DNA from 2 places in the Sedimentimonas flavescens genome. Region 2 is predicted to be linked to the other one. Evidence: riboswitches for the same ligand, from Rfam matches in the RefSeq annotation. Region 2 holds a riboswitch; the other holds the start of a gene.

Region 1 (8,543 bases), on a different contig from region 2:
ACGGGTGAAACGCGGGGTTGAGACTAGTTCGCATTTTCCTATATTCCTGCGGGTCTGATCAAAGGACCCCTTTCATGAGCAAGGATCTGCCCCTCAATTCGCTGGGACTGCCCAAGCCCCCGGCCGAAACCCGCGTTGTCGTCGCCATGTCTGGCGGCGTCGATAGCTCGGTCGTGGCCGCGCAACTGGCCGAGGAAGGCTATGATGTCGTGGGCGTGACCTTGCAGCTGTATGACCACGGCGCGGCGCTCGCCAAGAAGGGCGCCTGCTGCGCGGGTCAGGATATCCACGACGCGCGCCGCGTGGCCGAGACGATGGGATTTCCGCATTACGTGCTCGACTACGAGAACACGTTCCGCGAGGCCGTGATCGACGAGTTCGCCGACGCCTATCTGGCGGGCGCGACGCCGGTGCCCTGCATTCGCTGCAATGAGCGGGTGAAGTTCAAGGACCTGCTGGAAACCGCCAAGGATCTCGACGCTGACTGCATGGCGACCGGGCATTACATCCAGCGCAAGATGGGCCCGCATGGCCCCGAGTTGCACAGCGCAGCCGATCCGAACCGCGACCAGAGCTATTTCCTGTTCTCGACCACGCCCGAGCAACTCTCCTACCTACGCTTTCCGCTTGGGCATCTGGCCTCGAAGGCCGAGACGCGGGCACTGGCGGCGAAATATGGCCTGCCGGTGGCCGACAAGCCCGACAGCCAGGACATCTGCTTTGTGCCGAACGGAAACTATGCCTCGGTCATCGAGAAGCTCCGCCCCGGTGCGGCGGACCCCGGCGAGATCGTCGATATGGAGGGCAATGTCCTCGGCCAGCACAAGGGTGTCATCCATTACACGATCGGTCAGCGCCGTGGTCTTGGCATCGGCGGGCTTGGCGATCCGCTTTACGTCGTCCGGCTGGACCCCGACACGCGGCGCGTGATCGTCGGCCCGAAAGAGGCGCTCTCGACCCGGATCATCCCGGTGCGCGAGATCAACTGGCTTGGGGATGAGCCCTTCACCGCCCGCCCTGAATGGCATCTGAGCGTCAAGGTCCGCTCAACCCGCCCGCCGCGTGAGGCCATTGTCCGCCCGATCAGCGCGACCGAGGCCGAGGTTGAGTTGCTAAACCCGGAAGAAGGCGTAAGCCCCGGACAGGCCTGCGTTTTCTACGAAACCGGCGGAACGCGGATCTATGGCGGCGGTTGGATCTGGCGCGGACGGTAGATGAAAAGGGCGCCTTTCGGCGCCCTTTCTTATTGTTTCAGCACGTAGCGGCCGGGCGCGTTTTGCAGCGGCTTGTAGCCCGCATCCGCATTGCCCATAGGCGGCGGCGCCTGGTCCGGGCCGGCAACGGCACCCCCGGTCACGCGCAGCCAATCGGCCCAGGGCTCCCACCACGAGCCCTGCACTTTCGGCACGCTCTTGGCCCAGTCCTCCGGCGCGGGATGGTTGTGGCCAGGCACATGCGTCATGATCCGATGCTTGGCGCGCGCGCTGCCGGGCGGCGCCACGATGCCCGTGTTATGCCCGCCCGAGACCAGTGCGAAGGTCACATCGCCATGCATCAGGTACGTCAGCTTGAAGACCGAGTTCCACGGCGCGATGTGGTCGTGCTCGGTCGCGACGGCGAAGACCGGCGCCTTGATGTCCTGAAGGTAGATGTGGCCTTCCCCCGCGGTCATCCGGCCATCCGCCAGATCGTTGTTGAGGAACAGCTTACGCAGATACTCCGAATGCATCTTGTAGGGCATCCGCGTCGCGTCATGACTCCAGGCACCAAGTGCCGAGGGCGCCTCGCGCTCACCCAGCATGTATTCGCGCACCATCTTCGACCAGACGAGGTCCTGCGACTTGAGCATCGAGAAGGTGCCCGCCATCGCCTCCTTGTCCAGATAGCCCTCTTCCCACATCATGTCTTCCAGCAGCGACAGCTGGCTTTCATTGGTGAAAAGCGAAAGCTCACCGGCTTCGGTGAAATCAACCTGCGCGGCCAGCATAGTCATCGAGGCAAGCCGCTCATCCCCGTCGCGCGCCATTGCAGCGGCGGTCACCGAGAGAAGCGTCCCACCGAGACAATAGCCCAGACCGTGCACTTTCTCGGCCCCGGTGATCGCGCTGATCGCGTCGATCGCGGCCATCACGCCAAGCTCGCGGTAGTCATCGAAGCCAAGCTCGCGGTCTTCCTCGTCGGGGTTTTTCCAGCTGATGCAGAACACCGAAAAACCCTGATCGACCAGCCACTTGATCATCGACTGGGGCGGCGTCAGATCGAGGATGTAGTATTTCATGATCCAGGCCGGGACGATCAGCAACGGCACCGAATGCACCGTGGGCGTCGTCGGAGCGTATTGGATAAGCTCGATCAGGCGGTTGCGGAAAACGACCTTGCCCGGCGTTATCGCAACCTCATGACCCGGCGTGAACTCCGGCGGATCCTCAGGCTGACCGGTCATCCGTTTCATCATGTCTTCGTAGAAGAACTGTGCACCGCGCGTCAGATTGCGGCCGCCCTCCTCGACGGTGCGCTGGATCAGATGCGGGTTGGTCAGCAGGAAGTTCGAAGGCGAGAACATATCGAGGAACTGGCGCCCGTAGAACTCGACCACTTTCTCGTGCCTCTCCTCCACCCCGTGCACTTCGGAGGTGGCGTTATGCCACCACTGCTGCGTCAGCAGGAAGCTTTGGGAATAGAGCGAGAAGGGAAACTTCAGCCATTCGGGCCCGGCGAATCGGCGGTCTTGCTTGAGCGGCTCAACGCAGACCTCGCCGTTGCCACCGGCCGCCTGACACAGGATCTCGGCCGCCAGACGCTGCGCCTTGCGCGCCGATTTCCAGACCAACTCAGCCCGCTTGCCGGGGCTGATTGCCAGATGCGCCGCCCAATCGCCCCAGGCGAGCGCCAGCGAGATCGGCGAGATGCTCGCTCCGAGCTTGCCGAACTGCGCATGGACCAAACGGTCGAGTCTGACGAATGCCTCTTCAGCGGCCAGCTTTTCGGGCGTGTCGGTCAACAGGACCTCGGCCAGCCGAGCCGGAAGATTCGGGATAGGCTCTGCCTTGTCTGCCTTGGGCGCAAGCGCTTCGGGCCTTTCGGCAACCACAGTCCCAGAGATAGCTTGGGCGGCCGATTCCACGGCCGCCTCAGCCTTGACGCGCGACCGGCGCGCCTTCGGAGCAGATGTCGTCATCTCTCAACCTAGTTACGGCGGGCGGCCCATCCGCCCGTCCTTCGTCAGTCTTTCTTGCCCGTCGCCGAAATGATGGCGTTGCCTTCCTCGGTCGCGGTACGCACCGCTTGCTCGGCGATTTCCGTCACCGACGCGGCAAGCTTGTTCGTTTCGGTCGAATAATCGCTCAGCATCCGTTGCCAGAAGGTCGTCCAGAGCGCCATCGCTTCGTTCGGATCCTTCGCATCGGCCAGGTCGGCCAGCATGCTGCGGTCCCGCTCGAAACGGGTTTTCAGGAAGTCGAGCGTCTCGATGTTCTGCTTGAGCAGCGCCTCGGCCATCCGGGCCTGCGGGCGCAGGAACATCGACATATCAACCGACGGGGTCGGCATACAACCGGCCATCACGCCGAACGGGTTCTGTTTCTTACTTGCCATGTCTGTCCTCCTTCAGTCTCAGCCAAGCTCAAGGAGTCTATCATTCTTCGCACACGCAGAAATTGATCTGCCGCAATACCTGCCAAGATTAACGCGCATTGTAAAAGTCACGTTAAATTATTAGCCGCAGATCTCTTTTTAGAACATTTTTCGGGCATTTTGCAGACGCAGCATAAAGCGCAGATCAGAGCGACGGGATTTCGCGTAAGTCGGACGATTCCCCGCTCTCGCGCTGACCCCAAGCATTGTGAAAGATCAGCTCTTCCAACGGCATCCGCTGCGCCCATCCGCGTTGCTGCAACTCAGGTTCCGAATGCAGTTCGCGCACATGCCCGAGGCACAGATAGGCCACCGGCACCACATGCTCGGGCAGCCCGAGGATCTCGCGCAGGTCGGCGTCATTGAAGATGCTGACCCAGCCAACGCCAATGCCCTCGGCGCGGGCGGCAAGCCAGAGGTTCTGCACCGCGCAGACCGTCGAATACAGATCCGTGTCGCGGTTGTGAGTCCGCCCCAGCACGACCGGCCCACCCCGCTCGCGGTCGCAGGTGATACACAGGTTTACCGGGGCATCGGTAATCCCCTCCAGCTTGATCGCCGAATAAAGCGCCTTGCGCGCATCGCCGAACATCGCGGCGGCCTCGTCATTGGCGCGCGAAAAAGCCTGTTTAACCCGCGCCTTGGTCGCGGGATCGCTCAGCAGCAGAAAGTTCCAGGGCTGCATGAAGCCCACCGAGGGCGCGTGATGCGCTGCCAACAAGAGGCGCTCCAGCACCTCGGGCGCGATCGGGTCGGGTTGGAACTGGCTGCGCACATCGCGCCGCGTGTGAATCGCACGATAGACCGCATCGCGCTCGGCGTCTGAAAAAGGCCCCGCGGGCACGAGGTGAACGGATTGCGGCATGACACATCCCCTGTCTGGCAACCATGGCCGCCCCCGCCGTCCGCGCGAGGGGGCCTATCCTGTCCGGCCGGTCTTCTGACTTCGGCTTCGCGCGGTGCAGCGCCTTCCCGGCCTTGGCCAGTGGCTCCAGCTGCACCATCCACCTTACAGCGTTGGGCACGTCGCGGAGTTGCACCGCGTTCCCGATTATCCCGACCGCAGCCGGGCACCAGACCCGCGCAAGCTAGCCAAACACGCCCGCCGCCGCAAGCCGCACAACTCCCATTGACAGTGCCCCCGCCCCTGCGTCATCTTCCGCCCCACGTCAGGGGAGTCCCGCCTAGGGGACTGAGAGGCTGACAGGGGGAAACCCCGGTGAAGCGACCCTTTGAACCTGACCCAGTTGATACTGGCGTAGGAAGACCGAAGGGCGCCCTCCCGACATATGACTGGGGCGGTCCTTTCGGGCCGTAGCGGCCCTTTCGCTTGGGGCCAGCGGCCCCTTCTTGCCTCACGTGTTGCTTGGGTCTCATCGCAAGAGGAGACCAACTATGAACAAGCCCACCCCCCGGATCACCACCGGTGCCCTGCCCGCGTCGTGCAAGGTTTTCATCCCCGGCCAGTTGCACCAGATCGCGGTGCCGATGCGCTCGATCCACGTTTCGAACGAGACGCCGGTCAGCGTCTATGACAGTTCGGGCCCTTACACCGACCCGGCGGCCAGCACCGACATCCGCCAGGGCCTTGCCGGAACGCGCGGAGACTGGCTGCGCGCACGCGGTGACATCGAGGAATACGAGGGACGCGCTGTCACCTCGGCCGATAACGGCTTTGCCGAGGGCGACCGCCTCGTGCCGGAATTCCCGAAGCTGCGCCGCCCCTTCCGCGCCACCGGCAGCCGCGCCGTGACGCAGATGGCCTATGCGAAAGCCGGCATCATCACCCCCGAGATGGAATATGTCGCCATCCGCGAGAACCTCGGTCGCACCGAAGCCTGGGCCGAGGCCCGCGACGGCGAGGACTTCGGCGCCGCGATCCCCGACCTCGTGACGCCCGAATTCGTGCGTCAGGAAATCGCGGCAGGCCGCGCCATCATCCCCGCCAACATCAACCACCCCGAGCTGGAGCCGATGATCATCGGCCGCAACTTCCTGGTGAAGATCAACGCCAATATCGGCAACTCGGCCGTGACCTCCTCGATGGAGGAGGAGGTCGAGAAGATGGTCTGGGCAATTCGCTGGGGCGCCGACACGGTGATGGACCTTTCGACGGGCCGCAACATCCACAACATCCGCGAATGGATCATCCGCAACGCCCCCGTGCCGATCGGGACCGTGCCGCTTTACCAGGCGCTTGAGAAGGTCGGCGGCGTGGCCGAAGACCTGACCTGGGAGATTTTCCGCGACACGCTGATCGAGCAGGCCGAGCAGGGCGTGGATTATTTCACCATCCACGCGGGCGTGCGCCTGCACATGATCCCGATGACGGTCAAGCGCGTGACCGGCATCGTCTCGCGCGGCGGCTCGATCATGGCCAAGTGGTGCCTGCATCATCACCGCGAAAGCTTCCTCTACGAGCATTTCGACGAGATCTGCGACATCATGCGGGCCTATGATGTCTCCTTCTCGCTCGGTGACGGGCTGCGCCCCGGCTCGATTGCCGACGCCAACGACCAGGCGCAATTTGCCGAGCTTGAGACCCTGGGAGAGCTGACCAAGATCGCCTGGGCCAAGGATTGCCAGGTCATGATCGAGGGTCCCGGCCACGTCGCGATGCACAAGATCAAGGCCAATATGGACAAGCAACTGGCCCATTGCCATGAAGCGCCGTTCTACACGCTCGGGCCGCTGACGACCGATATCGCGCCGGGTTACGACCATATCACCTCGGCCATCGGTGCGGCGATGATCGGCTGGTTCGGCACGGCGATGCTGTGCTACGTGACGCCCAAGGAACACCTCGGCCTGCCCGACCGGGACGACGTGAAAACCGGGGTCATCACCTACAAGCTGGCTGCCCATGCCGCCGACCTCGCCAAGGGGCACCCCGGCGCGCAACTGCGCGATGACGCGCTGTCGCGCGCGCGGTTCGAGTTCCGTTGGGAGGATCAGTTCAACCTCTCGCTCGACCCCGACACCGCGCGTGAATTCCACGACGAGACCATGCCGAAAGAGGCCCACAAGCTCGCGCATTTCTGCTCGATGTGCGGGCCCAAGTTCTGCTCGATGCGGATCTCGCACGACATCCGGGTCGAGGCGCAGAAGCAGGAAGGCATGGCCCAGATGGCGGAGAAATTCCGTGAGGGCGGCGCGCTTTATCTCCCGGCGGAGAAGGCGCAATGATCTTCTCCGTCCTTGGGGCGGGCGTGGCGGGGCTGTGCGCCGCCACAGCCCTTGCCGAACGGGGCGCACGGGTCGAGGTGATCGACCCCTCCCCCGACCCCACCGGCGCATCCTGGTATGCGGGCGGGATGCTCGCGCCTTATTGCGAGGCCGAGGCCGCACCCGAAGAGGTCTTCTTCATGGGCCGCGACGCGGTGCGCTGGTGGGCCGAGCGCGTACCGGGCGTGCTGCAAAATGGCACGCTCGTCGTCGCCCCGGCCCGCGACACGGCCGAATTGGACCGCTTTGCCCGTGCGACCCGCGGGCATGCATGGGTCGATCCCGGCGTCATCGAGCCCGACCTTCAAGGCCGCTTCGCGCGCGGCCTCTACTATGCCGAAGAGGCGCATCTCGACCCGCGCGCGGCCACCCGCGCGCTGCGTGATAGGCTGATCGCCCTTGGGGCCGAGTTGCACTTTGGCACCTGCGCCGCCCCGCGCGGCCAGATCATCGACTGTCGCGGCCTTACCAGCCGCGACCACTTGCCCGAGCTGCGCGCCGTGCGTGGCGAGATGCTGCTGGTCGAAACACCCGAGATCACCCTCTCGCGCCCCGTTCGACTGCTGCATCCGCGCTTCCCCTGCTACATCGTCCCGCGCGGCGAAAACCGCTTCATGATCGGCGCGACGATGGTGGAGAGCGACGACGACCGCCCCGTCACCTCCCGCGCGGCGATGGAGTTGCTGTCCGCCGCTTACGCCCTGCACCCCGCCTTTGCCGAGGCCGCCATCGTCGAGATGGGGGCGGGCCTGCGCCCCTCGCTGCCCGACAATGTGCCGCGTGTGCTGCACCGAGGGGAGCGTAGCCATGTGAACGGCCTCTACCGCCACGGCTTCCTCACCGCCCCCGCACTGGCCGAGGAACTGGCCCAAACCCTGTTTCAGGAGCACCGCCATGCAAGTTGATGTGAACGGCACGCCGCACGAGGTTCAGGCCGAAACCCTCTCTGCGCTGCTCGATGAGTTGGGCTTCGAGGCCCCCTGCGTCGCGACCGCCGTTGATGGCACATTCGTGCCGCGCACCCTGCGCGACGCCCACCCCCTTACCCCCGGCGCGCGGATCGAGATCCTCGCCCCCATGCAGGGAGGCTGAGATGTTCTACGGAACGGAACTATCCTCGCGCCTCTTTCTCGGGACGGCGCAATACCCCTCGCCCGCGATCCTGGCTGAAGCGATCCGCGCCTCGGGCACCGAGATCATCACCGTCAGCCTGCGCCGCGAGGGGTCGGGCGGCGGCGGCTTCCGCGATCTGATCGCCGCGACCGGCTGCCGGGTGCTGCCCAACACCGCCGGATGCCACACCGCGCGCGAGGCGATCACCACCGCCCACATGGCGCGCGAGGTCTTCGGCACCAACTGGATCAAGCTTGAGGTCATCGGCCACGCCGACACACTTCAGCCCGACCCTTTCGCGCTGCTCGAGGCCGCGCGGGTGCTGTGCGCCGAGGGCTTCGAGGTCTTCCCCTACACCACCGAAGACCTGATCCTCGGAGAAAAGCTGATCGAGGCCGGTTGCCGCGTTCTGATGCCTTGGGGGGCGCCCATCGGCTCGGGCCAAGGCCTGCGCAATATCGATGGGCTGCGCTCGATGCGCGCCCATTTCCCCGACATTCCCCTCGTCATCGACGCGGGTATCGGCGCGCCCTCGCAAGCCGCGCAAGCGATGGAGATGGGCTTCGACGCGG
Region 2 (8,543 bases):
CCGGCGAGACCGTACTGAAATTCCGTGAGGTCGAGGTCGGCCGCGTCGAGACCGTGGGCTTCAGCCCCGATCTCAGCTCGGTCCGTATCGGCGTGCGGGTGAACAAGGACGTCGCGCATTTCGTCGATAGCGAGGCGCGGTTCTGGCTGGTGCGCCCGCAGGTCTCGGCACAGGGGATCTCGCGGCTCGACACGGTGCTGTCGGGGACCTTCATCGAAGGCTACTGGGATGCCGAAAGCGCAGGGCCGCAGACCGAGTTCCAGGGCCTCGACAAGCCGCCGGTGACGCCTGACCCGACGAAGGGCACCTGGGTCGAGTTGCGCGCCGAGGATGCCGGCGGGCTGGCCGAAGGCGCGCCTGTGCTGTTTCGCGGTATCACCGTGGGCCGCATCCAGAACTTGCGCCTGAACGACGCCGATTCCGGCGTGATCATTGACGCCTTCATCGACGCGCCCCACGACCGGCGCCTGACCACCAACACGCGGTTCTGGGATACTTCGGGCATTTCGGTCTCGCTCAGCGCCTCGGGGGTCAGCCTCGACATGCGCTCACTGGCCTCGCTGGTGCAGGGCGGGATCGAGTTCGACACGTTCACCACCGGCGGCACCTTCATCCAGAACGGCTTCCCCTTCCGCCTTTATGGAACGTCAGAGGCCGCGCGAACCTCGATCTTCGGGTCGGATCTGGCGGAACCCGCGCGCTACACGCTGCTGTTCGACGACGCGATCGAGGGGCTCCAACGCGGCTCCAAGGTGCAATTCCGCGGTGTCGAGGCGGGCGAGGTCACCGATCTGTCGATCAAGGTGCTGACCGACAGCACCGGCACGCGCTATGCCCAGCAACAGGTCGTCATCGCGCTTTCGCCCGAACGCCTCGGCCTGGCGCGCGGAACCGAGCGCGATATCGTCAACGAATTCCTCGCAACCGAGGTCGACTCCGGGCTGCGCGCCCGTGTCGCCGGGGTTGGCCTGCTCGGCTCGACGCTGGTGATCGAACTGACCGACGTGCCCAATGTTCCGCCCGCCGTGATCAACCTGACGGCTCAGCCCTATCCCACCCTGCCCACTGCCGAGGCCAAGACGAACGATCTGGCAGCGTCAGCCGAAGGGGTGTTCCAGCGCATCGAAGCCCTGCCTATCGAAGAACTGATGGCCTCAGCGATCCGGTCGCTCGACAGCATTTCTGCCGTCGCCGAGAGCGAGGATACCCGCGCCGTTCCGGGCGAGCTTGCGGGCCTGCTGGAGGAACTCCGCGCGCTGGTGGAGCGCCTGAATCAGGGCGGCGCCTCCGAGAAGGCGATTGCGGCGCTTGACGGGATGACCGAGGCCGCCTCGACCGTGATGAGCGAGTTCGAGGGGCTGGCCGAGACGCTGGCGTCGACCGATGCCGCCGCGCAGGCGGTGGCCGAGATGCCGCTTGGCGAGATCGGCAACAAGATCGACGGCATTCTGGCCGATATCCGCACCATGCTGGGTTCGGAAGATGCCGAACGCCTGCCGCGCGCGCTCTCGGATACGCTCGAAGAATCCGCGGCGCTACTGGCCGAACTGCGCGAAGGCGGCGCGGCAGAGAAGATCAACGGCACGCTCGTGGCCGCGCAGGATGCTGCGACCGCCATCGAAAGCGCCTCCGAACGCCTGCCCGAGCTGACCGCGAAGCTGGAATCGCTGGTGACCACCGCCGAGCGTCTGGTGGCGTCTTATGGCGAGCGGTCGGCCTTCAACGCCGAGGTGCTCGACACGATGCGCGAATTGCGCCGCGCGACATCCGCCTTCGGGTCGCTCGCGCGCATGATCGAACGCAACCCCCGCGCCTTCATTCTGGGCCGCTGACAGGAGACACAAGATGATCCGCCCGTTCCTGCTAAGCCTTATCTGCGGCCTTGCGCTGACCGCCTGTTCCGATCCTGCGGCCACCGCGCGCTATGCGATTGCGCCGCAACCCGCCGCGAAAACCCTGCCCAACCGCCTCGGCCAGGCCGAGCTGCGCGAGGTGTCGCTACCGCAATATGCCGCGGGGCAGGAGATCTCCTATCAGACCGAGGACGGCGCGCTGCGCTCGACCCCGGACAATATCTGGGCCGACGACCCGCCGCGCGCGGTGACGCTGGCGCTGGCGCGGCAGATCTCGGCGGTCTCGGGCGCGACGGTGATCGCCGAGCCCTGGCCGCTCTCGGAAGGGCCGCAACGCCGGATCGAGGTGCGGGTCGAGCAGTTCCTTGCGCGGGCCGATGGTGTCGTGCAACTGACCGGGGTCTATTTCGTCACCCCTGCGGGGATTACGAGCGGGCGCGACGTGATGCGCAGCTTCGATGTGACCGTGCCGGTCGCGGAGGGAGGCCCGGCGGCTATTGCGCAGGCGCAGTCGGCAGCGGTTGCCGAACTGGCTCGGCGCATCGCGCAGCTCGATTAATCGAGCGCCGTGATGCGGCCGTAGCCACCGCGGAAGAAGGTCAGCGGCTCGCCCTGGCCCACCTGAAAACGGACGACGCGGCCGATGATGATGGTGTGATCGCCGCCTTCATGGGTGGCCTCGGTCACGCATTCGAACCGCGCCAGCGCGCCGTCCAGCAGCGGCACCTCATGCTCGTTACGCAGGAAGTCCAGCCCCTCGAACCCATGGCCGCGGCGGGTGAAGCGATCCGCAAGCGGCGCCTGATCGGCCCGCAGCACATGGATGGCAAAAGCAGGGGCCGCCGAGAAATGCTGATGTCGCAACGACGAGCGCGCCGCCGACCACAGCACCAGCGCCGGATCGAGCGAGACCGAGGCGAAGCTGTTGACGGTAATCCCCACTGGCGTCGTCGATCCCGCTTCGCAGGCGGTGATCACGGTCACCCCGGTCGCAAAGCAACCAAGCGCATCGCGCAGCTGGCGCGGCTGCGCCGGGTCGGGCACATGGCCGAGGCTGGATTTCTCGGCCCGCGTCATTGCCGCTTCGATCTCGTCGCTTTCCCGCATCGCTCTCCCCTTTCCCCCACAGATACGTGCTGGCGCGCAAAGGGCAACCCTTGGGGCGCACACAGAGCCATCAAGACCCGGTCAAGCGCGCCGCATCAGGTAGATGTCCATGATCCAGCCATGCTCGGCCCGCGCCTCGGCGCGGGTCCGGACGATCTGCGGGCCGACCTCGGAGAGGGGCCCCGCATGCAGGATCTGTTCGGACATGCCGACGAAGGCCCCCCACCAGATCTCGACCCCTTCGGGCGCGAGATGGGTGAACGAGCATTCTCCATCGAGCATGACCACGATGGTATCGACGCCCTCGGGCCAGCCGTGATCGCACAGCTGGCGGCCCGTGGTGATCTGCACCGGCGCGCCGATCTCATTGAGCGGGATGGCGTGCGCCGCGCACAGCGCCTGAATGGCGGTGATCCCCGGAATGACGCGGGTCGTGACCGGCATCACACGCGCCAGCCGCTCGGCCAGGCGCAGCGTGCTGTCGTAAAGCGACGGATCGCCCCAGACGAGCAGTGCGACCTTGCCGCTTTCGCCAACATGGGCGCGGATCTCACCCTGCCAGGCGGCGGCGATGGCGTCGTGCCAGTCGTCCACGCCCTGCCGGTAAGAGGGATTCGCCGCATCGCGCACCGGCAGCGCGAACTCAACCACCTTTGTCGCGGGATTGGTGATATGCGTTTCGCACATCGACCGGCGCAGCCCGGCCAGATCGGATTTGTCCGCCCCCTTGAGCGGGATCAGGATCAGCTCGGCCGCGTTCATCGCTTCGATCGCCTGCAGCGTCAGATGCCCGGGGTTTCCGGTGCCAATTCCGATCAGCGTCAGTTCGATCATCGCGTCTTCCTTACTGGCGGGAGGAGCGCGGCGCGCTCCTCCCAGTGTTTCGTTACGCCGTCCGGCTGCGCTCCCAGAGCTGCCCGGCAACCCAGCCAAGCACCGCCCAGACCGCAAGCCCGACCCCGAGCACACGCGCCGAGAACATGGCGCCGACCTCAGGCGGGGCAACGCCGTAATACTCGTCGATCGTGGGCGCGCCAATGATATGCGGCAGCGCAAGCATGCCCACGGCCAGCGGATATTTCCACGCATGGTGCCCGTAGGCCAGCAGCGCAAGCGCCGTGCCAGTCAGCGCCACCGCGCCCCACCACCATACCTGGCGATCGCCAAGATCGGCGGCCACCGTGCCCGGCAGTTCGGGCGGCAGCCCAAGCGCAGGGGCAAGCTGGAAGCTCACGAAGCCCGCGATACCCCAAAGCAACCCCTCGACCGCGCCGACCCGCTTGCCGAGCGTCTCGGCCAGACCGAAGCCCGCCACCAGCAGCCCCGCATAAGAGACGTAGATCAGGATGGTGAAGAGAACCGTCAGCCCATTGCGCGTCAGCGCACTCGGATCGGCAGCCTCTGCCCCCTGTACGTGATCGTCGGCCGCCCCGGCCTCATGCGCGTGATCGGCCGGAGCCTCCAGCGCCGAGCCCGAGAAATGCGTCAGTTCGCCAGTCTCGTAACCTTCACCAAGCAGGATAACCTCCTGCACGAAAGCGAAGTGCAGCAGAGCGGCAATCAGCCCTGCTGCACAACCGGCGAACAACGCGCCGGTCAACATTCGTTGGAACATGCGTGGCGGATCAGTGGCAGGGGAAGCCGGTCGCGTGACGCATATCGTGGGCGGCATCGTGCAGCGTCGCCGACTGCGCGTGGCCAGCCACGAACATCAGGACCACGCCCATCACAACCATCGCCAGAACCGAAGCCAGACCCGAGGTGGTTTTCACCGAGGAAAGAGTCGTCATTTCATATCTCCCAGCCGTCACACCCGACGGCGTTAAGTTACACCTTGCAGGGCCGGTCTCCTGGCTCGCGGGTCACAGTCGGTCCTCGCCTTCCCACCCTTGCAGGCAGTGGCATTCCGAGGACCGCTCTCCGCTGACAGTCGCGGGGGCGGCTGGGGCTCGGGGCGCCTCGATTGGTCCGCCCGTTCCCCATTCCCGTTTCAGTCCCGATGCTTTGCACCTGATGGGACACCTTGCCCTTCCATCTACTCAGCGGCGCCGCAGCCGGTCAAGGACAATCACGGCGCTTCAGGGCCGAATGCGACCCTCAGCCCGGAATCCGCGCCAGCGCCTTGGTGCGCAGCGCGCCAAGCGGGCGCGCATCGGCGAAGTTCCCGTCCGCCGAGGCCGCATACAGCCGCGCGAAGGTGAGCAGGTCGGGCAGGTCCTCGGGCGTCAGATCGCCAAACAGATAGGCGGTCTTGCCCTCGGCGCGGAAGGCCAGGCTCGAGGGGCGCGTGCAGCCCGACATGCATTCGATCCCCTGCACCTCGGCCACAATTCCGGCCTCGCGCAGCGCTTCCTCCAGCGTTGCGCCGAAACCCGCACGGCCAAGCGCGCAGCTGGTGCAGACCGAGATCCTCACGCGATCACATCCGACAACGGGCCATAGAGGATCAGCGCCGGGTGGTCCGAGCGCGCATCGGCCAGTTGCCGCGCCAGATCCGCGACGGTCGTGCGCTGGATGGTTTGTTCCGGATGGCCCACGGCCTCGGCCAGCATCGCGGGGGTTTCGGGCGCAAGCCCATGCGCCATCAGCCCCTCGGCCAGGCGCGGGAAGGTGCGCTTGCCCATGAAGACAACCGTCGTCGCCCCGGGATCGGCCAGCGCCGCCCAGTTGATCGATTCGGGCAGGCCGCCGGTCACATCGGCGCCGGTCACGAATTGCACCCGCCGCGCGGTCAGCCGCCGGGTCAGCGGAATACCTGCCGCTGCCGCCGCCGCACAGGCCGAGGGCACGCCGGGGATGATCTCGCTGCCGATCCCGGCCTCACGCAGGGCGACAAGCTCTTCCTCAAGCCGCCCGAACAGCCCCGAATCGCCGGACTTGAGCCGCACCACACGCTTGCCGGCCAGGGCATGCTCGACCAGCAGGGCATTGACGTATTCCTGCTTGGCCGAGGGCTTGCCCGCCCGCTTGCCAACCGCGATCAACTCGGCCTGCGGACCGGCATGGCCCAGAACCGGGCCCGAAGCGAGGTCATCGAACAGCACCAACTCGGCGCGCGCCAGCCGATCCACAGCTTTCAGCGTGATCAGATCGGGATCGCCCGGCCCCGAGGAAACGAAAGAGACGAAACCGCTCATGAACTGGCCTCAGCTATCAGGTGAAAGAAAGTGCCGCTGACGCAGCCGCCGCCCGGCATCTGCCGGAACGATCCGGTCTCGGGGACGGCGGCGCCGGTGGCATCGACGACCTGCGCCAGCGGCGCATCGGGTTGCGACAGGATCGTCGCATAGTGAAACTCATGGCCCCGCAGCGCGGTGCCAGCGGCCAACGGGCCGACGGGGGCCGCCAGCCGCGCAAGCCGATAGCCCAGATGCATGCGCCGCTTGGCAAAGGATGTCTCCAGCCCCAAGAGCCCCGCCATCGCGTGGCGCGTGCCATCCGCGGCAACCAGCCCCGCGCCAAGCGCCATGTAGCCTCCGCATTCGCCATGAACCGGACGGGTCTGCGCGAAGGCACATAGGCCCGCGCGGAAGGTCTCGGCGGCAGACAAGCGGCCCGCATGTAGCTCCGGGTAACCACCGGGCAGCCAGCAGGCATCGGCGCTCGGGTCGGGCGCCTCGTCGGCCAGCGGCGAGAAGGGCAGGATCGTCGCCCCCTCGGCGCGCCAATCCGCGATCAGATGCGGATAGACAAAGGAAAACGCGGCATCCCTCGCCAGCGCGATCCGCGCGCCCGGGGGGGCCAGGCGGGGGCGCGGGCCGGGCACCGGCCCGCGCCCCCGCCCCGCAGCGACCGAGATCATCCGATCGAGGTCGCAATGCTCGGCCACGATCCGCCCGGCCTCCGCCAGCAGCTTATCCAGCGCATCGGTTTCTTCGGCCTGCACAAGGCCCAGATGCCGCTCGGGCAGGGCGATCCCCGCCGCGCGCGGGATGACGCCCAGAACCTCGATCCCGGCCTCTTCCATGCCCGCGCGCACCAGTGCCTCATGCCGGGGCGAAGCCACCTTGTTCAGCACGACACCCGCCACCTGCACACCAGGGCGCAGCGTCGCGAAGCCCTTGGCCACTGCCGCCGCCGATTGCGCCTGCCCCGACACATCGAGCACCAGAACCACCGGCCAGCCCATCAGCGCAGCAATATCGCCGCTCGCCCCCGTCCCCGTCTCGCCGGGTTTGGCAACGCCATCGAAGAGGCCCATCGCCCCCTCGGCCACGATCAGATCGGCCTCGACCGATGCCAAAGCCTCCAACTGCCCGCGCCCCATCGCCCAGGCATCGAGGTTGAACGAGGCCCGCCCCGCCGCCGCCGCATGAAAGGCCGGGTCGATGTAATCCGGCCCGCATTTGAACGGCTGCACATCCAGCCCGCGCGCCCGCAGCGCTGCCAGCACCCCCAGCGTCAGCGTGGTTTTCCCCGAGCCAGAGGCCGGTGCCGATATGATCAGCCCGGGCGTCATTCAGGCCCCGTTCCGGGAAAGCGCGGCTCTGTGCCCACGGGCCGGTAGCGGCGGTCGTAATCGCCTGCGTACAGGCGGCTTTCGTCGAACTCCTCGGCGCCAATCGAACGCCCGACAAGGATCAGCGCCGTGCGCTCCATCTCTTCGCCAATCGCGGTCTCCAGCGTGCCGAGCGTGGCGCGCACCACACGCTCATCGGGCCAGCTTGCACGCCAGACGACCGCCACGGGGCAATCGGCGCCGTAATGCGGGGTCAGATCCTCGACCACGTTCGGCAGCACATGAACCGAGAGGTGAATGGCCAGCACAGCGCCGGTGCGGGCGAAATTCTCAAGCGTCTCACCCTCGGGCATCGAAGTCGCCCGCCCCGAGGTCCGCGTAAGCACGACCGACTGCACCACGCCGGGCAGCGTAAGCTCGGCGCACAGCGTGGCGGCGGCAGCTGCGAAGGAGGGCACGCCCGGCGTCACGTCATATGGGATATCCAGCGCGCGCAGGCGGCGCAGCTGCTCGCCCATGGCCGACCAGACCGACAGATCGCCCGAGTGCAGCCGCGCAACATCCTTGCCCTCGGCATGGGCGGCGGCGATCTCCGCGACAATCTGGTCCAGCGACAGCGGCGCGGTATTCACGATCTTCGCGCCCGGCGGGCAATGGGCCAAAAGCGCCTCGGGCACAAGGCTGCCTGCATAGAGGCAAACCGGGCAGGAGGCGATCAGGTCGCGCCCGCGCAGGGTGATCAGATCGGCCGCCCCCGGACCCGCCCCGATGAAATGCACCGTCATTGCGTCTTCCCTTCCGCTACTGCCACGCTCACACCGCCTTGGGCCACGCGCCCCATAATCAACCGCGCGCCAGGCCCCGCCGCCATCAGCGCCGCCGCCTCGGCGACCGAGCCGGTGCCGAACAGCGCCTGCACCCGGTCGGATTGCGAGGGCGTCGCCACCCCCGCCACGTCATGGCCGCTGACCGGCAGGCCAAGTGCCACTGTCAATTCGGCCAACCGATCTGCCTTGTGCCCGATGGTCGCGAGCGCGGCAACAGGCCCCGCAACGGTCTCGGCCGCGCGCAAGGCGGTGAGCACGCCTTCAGGCGTAGCCGCGCTATTGAACCCGACCCCGGCG

The links. A riboswitch is a leader RNA that binds a small molecule or an ion and turns the genes downstream of it on or off. The one in region 2 is predicted to bind cobalamin.
Region 1: linked by a shared signal. The riboswitch ahead of bluB (5,6-dimethylbenzimidazole synthase) and the one ahead of N3C64_RS07930 (CbtB domain-containing protein) in region 2 are both predicted to bind cobalamin.

What each region holds. Positions count from the first base shown of each region.
Region 1 is NZ_JAOALJ010000001.1:180,084-188,626, forward strand. It holds gene mnmA (tRNA 2-thiouridine(34) synthase MnmA) at 75-1,214, shown strand; gene N3C64_RS00865 (PHA/PHB synthase family protein) at 1,244-3,001, opposite strand; gene N3C64_RS00870 (phasin family protein) at 3,223-3,594, opposite strand; gene bluB (5,6-dimethylbenzimidazole synthase) at 3,779-4,498, opposite strand; cobalamin riboswitch at 4,547-4,726, opposite strand; gene thiC (phosphomethylpyrimidine synthase ThiC) at 5,029-6,819, shown strand; gene thiO (glycine oxidase ThiO) at 6,816-7,763, shown strand; gene thiS (sulfur carrier protein ThiS) at 7,753-7,950, shown strand; gene N3C64_RS00895 (thiazole synthase) at 7,952-8,543, shown strand, end outside.
Region 2 is NZ_JAOALJ010000003.1:275,746-284,288, reverse strand. It holds gene N3C64_RS07955 (MlaD family protein) at 1-1,832, shown strand, start outside; gene N3C64_RS07950 (PqiC family protein) at 1,846-2,412, shown strand; gene N3C64_RS07945 (flavin reductase family protein) at 2,409-2,930, opposite strand; gene cobF (precorrin-6A synthase (deacetylating)) at 3,042-3,794, opposite strand; gene N3C64_RS07935 (CbtA family protein) at 3,847-4,563, opposite strand; gene N3C64_RS07930 (CbtB domain-containing protein) at 4,586-4,750, opposite strand; cobalamin riboswitch at 4,784-5,001, opposite strand; gene N3C64_RS07925 (DUF1636 family protein) at 5,058-5,375, opposite strand; gene cobA (uroporphyrinogen-III C-methyltransferase) at 5,372-6,097, opposite strand; gene N3C64_RS07915 (cobyrinic acid a,c-diamide synthase CobB) at 6,094-7,419, opposite strand; gene cobM (precorrin-4 C(11)-methyltransferase) at 7,416-8,204, opposite strand; gene N3C64_RS07905 (cobalamin biosynthesis protein) at 8,201-8,543, opposite strand, start outside.